DNA from 2 places in the Lysinibacillus sp. JK80 genome. Region 2 is predicted to be linked to the other one. Evidence: riboswitches for the same ligand, from Rfam matches in the RefSeq annotation. Region 2 holds a riboswitch; the other holds the start of a gene.
What was found. Region 2 has a riboswitch for cyclic di-GMP ahead of HXV90_RS01530 (amidase). Riboswitches for the same ligand answer to the same signal wherever they lie in the genome.
Positions count from the first base shown of each region.

Region 1: it holds a riboswitch for cyclic di-GMP, as region 2 does, so the genes downstream of both, HXV90_RS20040 (methyl-accepting chemotaxis protein) here and HXV90_RS01530 (amidase) in region 2, are expected to answer to the same signal.

Region 1 covers NZ_CP058997.1:3,984,204-3,988,640, forward strand. Annotated here, with positions in the region: gene HXV90_RS20030 (sodium:solute symporter family protein) at 1-255, opposite strand, end outside; gene HXV90_RS20035 (SDR family NAD(P)-dependent oxidoreductase) at 277-1,029, opposite strand; gene HXV90_RS20040 (methyl-accepting chemotaxis protein) at 1,019-2,770, opposite strand; cyclic di-GMP riboswitch class I at 2,876-2,961, opposite strand; gene HXV90_RS20045 (hypothetical protein) at 3,164-3,358, opposite strand; gene HXV90_RS20050 (YehS family protein) at 3,500-3,994, opposite strand; gene HXV90_RS20055 (alpha/beta-type small acid-soluble spore protein) at 4,179-4,382, shown strand.
Region 2 covers NZ_CP058997.1:292,856-297,292, forward strand. Annotated here, with positions in the region: gene HXV90_RS01515 (hypothetical protein) at 1-371, shown strand, start outside; gene HXV90_RS01520 (M20/M25/M40 family metallo-hydrolase) at 506-1,621, shown strand; gene HXV90_RS01525 (chemotaxis protein CheW) at 1,645-2,133, shown strand; cyclic di-GMP riboswitch class I at 2,271-2,362, shown strand; gene HXV90_RS01530 (amidase) at 2,406-3,287, shown strand; gene nspC (carboxynorspermidine decarboxylase) at 3,333-4,437, opposite strand, start outside.

The DNA.
Region 1 (4,437 bases), 980 kb from region 2:
AAGAATCATACAAGTCCCTAAACCACCCATTGTTGCCGAACCTTCAAAGCCACCACTTGTATAGCCAGAGCCTACCGCTGCAAAAAAGAAGGGAGCTGCTAATAATGCAGCGACTAAACTACCCGTGACAACGGATAAAGGCATGCTCCAGCCAGCAACAATTAAATCCTCGGCTGTGTTGACACGCTTATAGCCTTTATAGCCAATATAATAGATAAATAATAAGTATAAGCAAAAGATAATAATATTTAACATTATTTACTCCTTCGTTTTCCATTAACCGTTCATTACGACCCCACCATTTGGCGTTAAAATTTGACCTGTATAGAAGTCAGCATGATTAGAGGCTAAAAATAATACACTTTTCGCAATTTCTTCTGGTTGTGCTAAACGTTTTAATGGATATTTTGCGGATTCTTCCTCCACATAGTTATCGCCAAACTCTTGTAGAATGTCCGTAAATGTTCCACTAGGAGCAACTGCATTGACAAGTATAGAAGGTGCTAATTCTCTTGCTAAAGCCTTTGTAAAAGCATTAATAGCACCCTTTGCAGCTGAATAATGCGTGAATTCTTCACAACCCAAGCTACCAATATCAGATGAAATATTGATGATTTTTCCTGTATTACGTTCCTTCATTCTTTTTGCTGCTTCACGGCAATTATAGAAACAGCCATATAAATGAACTTTAATCATACGATCCCACTGCTCATCCGTTAAATCTGTAATGCTGGAACCCTGTGCAAATCCAGCGTTATTTACAAGAATATCAAGATTCCCGAGATGCTCGTCCATAAATTGATGCATCGCTTGTACTTCTTGAGAGTTAGAAACATCTGCGTGGAATATTAAAGCTTTCACACCCAACTTTTCTGCTTCTGCACGTACAGCTTCTGCCTCTTGCTCATCCCCAATATAATTAATTAAAATATTGGCTCCATGTTGCGCAAAGCCTAAAGCAATTGCTTTACCGATTCCTTTACTAGAGCCTGTAATTAAAACATTTTTTCCTGTAAAATTAATGTCCATTATGATCATTCTCCAATTTGAATTTTGCCACTAGACCTTGCAGCTCTTCTGCTGTTTTGCCCAGTGATGAAGAGGCATCCTTTACTTCCTGCATGGTAGATAATTGCTCTTGTGTAGAATTCGAGACATTTGAAGAGAACTCTGCTGACTGCTCTGCAGATTGTTTAATATTATTAACAGATGCCGCCACTTCTTCTGAGGATGCAGAAATTTGTTGTGAGGCTGCTGAAATTTCACGTATTTGGCTAGCTACTTCTTCTGAGGAAGTAAGAATTTCTTTAAAGATTTCGCCTACTTCATTGGTAAATGCCATCCCTACCTTAACATCCTCTTTACCTTTCTCCATAACCGTGATAGAAGCGTTTGAATCAGACTGAATAGAACTAATTAAATTGTAAATTTCTGTTGCTGATTGAGAGGATTGTTCAGCTAAGCGTCTCACTTCATCCGCAACAACGGCAAAGCCTTTACCGTGTTCACCTGCTCGTGCCGCTTCGATCGCAGCATTTAAAGCTAATAGATTTGTTTGATCAGCTATAGCAGTAATTAAGCTAACAATTTCACTTATTTTTTTAGTATTAACATGTAGTCCATTAATGGTTGTCCCTATTTGTTCAACAGAATCATTAATTAACTCCATTTGAGCAATAACTTGTTGTACAACTTCATTGCCTCGTTCAGAAGCCTGTGATGCTGAAATAGAGGATTCCGCAGCTACATTTGCAGAATCAGCAATTTGCTGAATACCTGTTGCAGTTTCTTCCATAGCAGCAGCTGTTTCCTCTGTCATGGTCATCGAGGCCTCAGCATTTTGTGTAATTTGATTCATGTCTAGTGCAATATTTGTTGAGCTGTTATAAGTTTCACCAGCATGTACCGTTAATTGATTGGCTGCTGAAGAAACGTGATTGGATGTATTGCGTATGTTTAAAATAATATGTTGCAAATTAGCCACCATTGTACGAATGGATTCAGATAATTTACCAATTTCATCCTTTGATGTCTCTAAATCCACATCTATTAATTCACCATTTGCCACTTGATTGGCAACGTTCACTACTTTTTTCAGTGGCTTTAATAGTCGATCTATAATTATGTAAACTAAAACTAATAAAATTAAAATGCCGATAATGGCAATGACAATTTGCTTAATCACACTTGTTTTAATAATCGTATTGATATAATCAGCGGAGTAATCAATCCCTAATAGGGCAATCAGTTGGCCATTATCATCTTTAATAGGACTAAAAACCGTTCTCCAAGAACCAAAAGGATCCTCGAAAATATCAGTTACCTCTGTACTATTATTTTCAATAGCTAATTTTGCTGTTTCTACATGTTCATCCGCTAAATCAGTAAAAATTTCACCGGCTTCATATACTTCATTTAGATTAGAGGTATAGCCAATTGGATTGACGCCACCCTCATCCTTGACATCCCAAATATAACTCCAGCTCATAATACCTTGCTGGTCCTGAATCATATCAAGTTGCTTTTGGATCTTTGTAAACTTTGCGTTTGTTTCCCCTTTTTCGGACAGCAAATCTTTTACTTCATCACTGTCTAAGTTCATAGCTGTTAATAAACCAACACTTTTTAATTCTTGCTCCAAATCCACATTCATCCGATTATTCAATTCACTAATACTTTGCGTCGTAATAATAGCGATAAGCAGTAATACAACGATAGAGACTGTTAGTAAAAGCTTATTTTTTAATGATGTGTTTTTTAACAACTTCATTTCCCCTTTTCCTCCTTTGAACTTTACTTGCAAAAAAATGCCTATTTCAAAAGAAATAGGCATAAAAGAACAAAAACTAGAATGAGAATGATACAACTAGCACTCTTTTGCAACCCAGCCGCCATAGCATTTATTGCCTTAGACCTGTAGCTTTGCGTCTTTACTTTTCAGTAAATTTGCCTATATTTCCCTACCAAAATTAACACAGTAGGTAAAAGTAGTCAATGCTCTCTACTTAAAACATACATATTTTATACTAGCTGTTCCTTCATTAATAATTATATAAATTACTTAATTATGATTCATCTATTGAACAAAATAAAACAGCTACAACCTCAATTAGCGTTGTAGCTGTCCACTTTCAATTCACTTACCCCTAAGTGTTTGAATAAATTATACGTTTTGTGTGACAAGTAATACGGAAGGTATAAAGGATAACGCAAACATAGCGATATACCATACGGAAGTACGACGTAATGAAAAGCGTACTTTTTTTCGTTCCGCATAAAAAATATCTAACATAACTGCAACAATAAAAGGCATTGTAATACATGCAATAGCTACTAATAAGATGTCAAAATAAATCATACAAGCACCCCTTTGTCTGTGAACATTTTTCATCTTTTTTGTGAACATTTTGTGATAATTTTATTGTACACAATTTCGTCACAAATTGTCAACGAGTTTTAAAGAAAAAAATGGCACTTTATGATTGATATCCATTGTGCATTATGCTCTATATTTATATGTTAGGCCCCTTAAAAAATTTCGTACGAATGAATCGCCACACTCTTTATAATTACGATGACTTGGATTTCTTAAAATAGCACCTAATTCACCTTTTGTAACTTTAATGCCGCCGTCATATAAAATCTCAAGCATCTCCTCAGTTGTTAAAGCTAAAGCAATTTTTACTTTCTTTAGCAGCATATTATTTGGGCTTTCTTTACCTGACACAGGTAAAGGTCCAACAGCCTGTCCTTCTCTTGGTTTCTGAGGCCCGCGTTTAAAAGTAATTAATCCATTTAAAAATGCCTCTAACATTTTATTATTACATTTGATGTATTCCTCTGGCGCTTCTTCCTCATCATTAATCTTAATCAGCATATTTAATACTTCTTCCTTTGTATAATCCATGCCACCAAGTTTAAAAATTTCTACCATATCTACATTTTTTATATCGAACGCATAGCGTAAACGAATTAAGATATCATTATTTGTCATTATATTTCCTCCTTTAATTAACCTTATATAGTAAAGAGCCAGGCTTAATTATAACAGAGAGTTTGCTGATTATTGCTAGCTTTCCACAAGTTGTTGTTGTTAGCAAATAGCGTGTGCATTTCCTACTTTTTAAATGTATGAAAAATTTAATCGCAACCATTCTAAGGTCAAGGAGGTGAGAACAATGGCTAACAATAACCGCAGTTCAAATAAACTTCTAGTACCTGGAGTACATGAGGCTGTCAATCAAATGAAATATGAAATTGCACAAGAGTTTGGCGTTCAGCTTGGGCCAGAAGCATCTTCTCGCGCAAATGGTTCCGTTGGAGGAGAGATTACAAAACGCCTTGTTGAAATCGCTGAAAAACGTTCAAAAGGTTTATTATAATTAAATACTAATAAGAAAAGAACGAATCCCATTTACATAATTGGAATTCGTTCTT
Region 2 (4,437 bases):
ATACATTTTTGGGCGGTGGGCTGATTGCTACGCACTTAAAGCATGATGCACTCAATCAGTCTGAAAACTATTTACATAGTGCTCAAATTGCGTTACAACGGTTTCATAATGAATTATTAGATGTTCATGAAATGTCTACGAAATCGCTGCATATTGAAACAGATGGGATTGTTAAGTTTGCTGATTACTTTTTTGATGATATTTTTTCAGCATGGTCTGTTCATTCTAAAATCTCGACAGCAAGGGAACAGGTCTCGCGTGTTCAAGATGATGTACATAATACGATTTGGCGCTTACAGGATAAACATAATAAAGCAGTCAACTACCTACAATCATTAGAAAAAGAAAAAGAGCTTATTTTCAATGACTAGGGAAAGTCTGAGATTTTTCTCAGACTTTTTATTTTGGTAGTATTGTTCAATGATTTCAACTCTTCTGACGTTGTGCTAAAATGATACATATACTATAACGTGGAAATACACGTAAACTAAGGGAGTTTTACAACATGACAAGTCGTTTAGTAGAAGAGTTTTTTGAGCTCGTACAAATTGATTCGGAAACAAAACATGAACAACTAATAGCACCAATTCTTGTAGATAAGTTAACTGCACTTGGATTTTCAGTGATTCAAGACGATGCACATACGCGTAATGGACATGGGGCAGGTAATATTATTGCCACATTAAAAGGCACACTGGATGTAGAGCCAATCTATTTCACTTCTCATATGGATACTGTCGTTCCAGGAAAAGGCATCAAACCATCTTTACGTGAAGATGGCTATATCGTATCAGATGGTACGACGATTTTAGGTGCCGATGATAAAGCAGGACTAGCTGCTCTATTTGAGATGGTCAAACGTTTGAAAGAGCAAAATATTGCACATGGCGATATTGAATTTATTATTACGGCTGGTGAAGAAAGTGGCCTTGTTGGCGCTAAAGAGTTAGATCCAGCTAACATTAAAGCAAAATATGGATTTGCGGTTGATAGCGATGGCAAAGTTGGTGGTATCGTGACAGCAGCACCATTCCAAGCGAAAATTTTCACAAAAATTATTGGAAAAACGGCACATGCAGGGGTTGCTCCTGAAAAGGGCATTTCTGCCATAACAGTCGCATCAAAATGCATTGCTCAAATGAAACTAGGTCGTTTAGATGAAGAAACAACAGCGAATATTGGGCGTTTTGAAGGTGGACAAGCGACGAATATTGTTTGTGACGAAGTGACAATCCTTGCAGAAGCACGCTCTATAGACAAAGCTAAATTGGATGCGCAAACAAAGCATATGCAAAATACGTTTGAACAAGTAGCTGATTCTTTAGGCGCACGTGCAGAGGTAGAAGTGAAGCTAATGTATCCAGGCTTCCGTGTAACGGAATCTGATAAAGTAGTTCAGGTAGCTATGGCTGCTGCACGCAATATTGATCGTACACCGACACTAGGCATTTCTGGTGGAGGCTCAGATGCAAACGTCATCGCAGGCTTTGGTATTCCTACAGTTAATTTATCTGTTGGATACGAGGATATCCATACAACAAATGAAAAAATACCAGTAGAAGAACTTGAAAAATTAGCAGATTTACTAGTAGAAATCGTCAAAGAATCGGCGAAAAACTAACAGTCGAATAAGGATGTGACCCTATGGAAAGTGTCAAAGCAGTCGTTTTTGCTTGTGGGACAGAGGAGTATGCTGTGCCTGTGGAGCAAGCGATTTCAATTGAAAAATTAGAGCAAGTAACACCTATTCCTCATTTACCTAACTATCTTCTAGGCTTTACAAGAATTCGCGGTGAGCTTGTACCTGTTCTTGATTTTGAACGCATACTGTACAATCGTTCATCGAATACAGCAACTGCTCGTATCATTGTGTTGAATACAGATGTTGTTAATTATGGATTACTTGTTACAGAAGCACGTGAAATTCTTGATTTCGATGAATCAGTACTTCAGCAATTGGGTCTAGTCAATTATAGTAAAACACGCTATTTTACTGCGGTAGCTAATCTTGAAAATCGAATGATAACATATGTTGATCCAAAAATACTGGTTAATTCATTAGAGGGCATTCGAGAAATTATCGATTATTTACACAAAATGCTTGAAAATGAAAAGGAAAACGTAGAGGCTTAAGTACTCTACGTTTTTTTATGTTTGAATAGTAAATTTAACCTGTATTTTGTCGTTTTTACGTGATCATACATGTGACAATTATGCATTATACCTACAGACAAACAATTACTAACCGCGTATGATAATGATTAAGAAAAAACTGAAAAAGGCAAACTTCACCGAAAGGGAGGGACGCAAAGCCATGAGTCTAAACACTATAATTTCAGTGCAAGATTGTCAGGTTGCCAGGTTCTGTTCTAGGAGCCGTGGCGAGTAGAATGGAGTTAGTTCGTATGAAGAGACAATTAAAAGTATGGACCGCACTAATCGTCATCATGATTAGTTCATTAGCTTTATCAAGTGGAAAGGTTGATGCAATGTCTATACAGGAAAAGGCTACTTGGCTGTGGGATACATCCCTCATCATTGATGACCAAGAAAAAATATTATTATTTTTAGAACATAACGATGTCAATAAAGTTTATCTGCAAATCGATCAAGGCATAGCGAGCAATGACTATAAGCATTTTATTAGTAACGCTTCTCACAGAGGTATTCGCATTTATGCATTGGATGGTGCTGCAAGCTGGGTTTCAGCTGAGGGTAGTCGAAGCCAAGACGAATTGTTTAATTGGTTACATACATATAATGAGAATTCAACTGAATCTGAGCAATTTTCTGGGGTTCACCTTGATGTAGAACCTTATTTAAATAGTGGATGGAGTTTACATCAAGCACAAACGATAGAATCCTATCAAACACTAATAATGAAAGCAAGTGAGAAAGCAAGTCAGTTACAACTTACTTTAGAAGTAGATATGCCATTTTGGTTTGATGAAGTTCAGTATAATAACCAATTTGGAAAAGGGTTATTAGCTGATTGGGTCATTGACCATACGGATAGTGTGACGATCATGGCCTATCGTGATGCTGCAAAAGATATTATCTCTATTGTAGAACATGAAATCGCTTATGCTTCCACTGTGAATAAATCAATTGTAATTGGTGTAGAAACAGGCGCTTCAGAGGAAGGGGAAAATATTACTTTTTATGATAATGGAGAAGCCTTTATGAATGAACAGCTTATACTTGTTCAGCAACATTTTTCAAATAACGATGCTTTTTATGGAGTAGCCATTCATTATGTGGAGAATTGGATGACCATGCGTCCATAAAAAAAGTCCTTCCAGTGTTAAACTGGAAGGGCTTTTCTATTGGTATTAGGATAGTCGACCACTGTAGTCCTCGAATTTAAATTCACGAATGACTTTAATACCTTCTTCATCATTATAAGAAACGATAGATGGTAAGTTGACACCGTTAAACATATGGTTTTTCACCATTGAATAATGAGCCATATCTGTGAATACAAGACGATCACCTGGTTTTAATGGCTGTTCAAACGAATAATCGCCAATCACATCACCAGCTAGACATGTTAGTCCGCCTAAGCGATATGTGTGTGCTAATTCATTTGCTTGTCCAGAACCAATAATCATTGGACGGTAAGGCATTTCAAGTACATCAGGCATGTGACATGTTGCTGATGTATCTAAAATAGCAAGATCCATTCCATTTTCTTGAATATCTAGCACCGTTGCTACTAAATAGCCTGTATTAAGGGCTACTGCTTCACCTGGCTCAAGATAAACAAGCAGGTTATACTTTTCTTGAATATAATTAATGATGTTCACAAGTTTTTCTACATCATAATCATCACGTGTAATATGGTGACCGCCACCGAAGTTTAACCATTTCATTTGGTGTAAAACATCACCAAATTTTTCCTCAACTACTTCAATAATACGCTCTAATGTATCAGAATTTTGTTCACACATCGCATGGAAGTGTAAGCCATCGATACCATCAAGCTGTGATTTATCAAAGTTAGCCAATGTTGTACCAAGGCGAGAGTTTGTGTAACAAGGATCATAAAGAGCTGTTTCAATTTCAGAGTATTCAGGATTCACACGAATACCACATTCAATTGTTTTACCAGCAGATTTAACTTTATCCTTGAACTGAGCCCATTGGTTAAATGAGTTAAATACGATGTGATCCACATAGCCTAGAAGCTCGTCCATTTCATGCTCAATATAAGCAGGTGCATAAACGTGAACTTCTTTGCCCATTTTTTCATAGCCAAGACGTGCCTCATGCAGTGAGCTAGATGTAATGCCCGCTAAATATTCCCCTACTAGTGGGAATGTTGAATGCATAGAGAAGCCTTTAAGGGCTAATAAAATGCGGCAGCCTGTTCGATCTTGAATTGATTTTAAAAGCTCAAGATTCTTTGTTAATAATCGCTCATCCACTACATAAGAA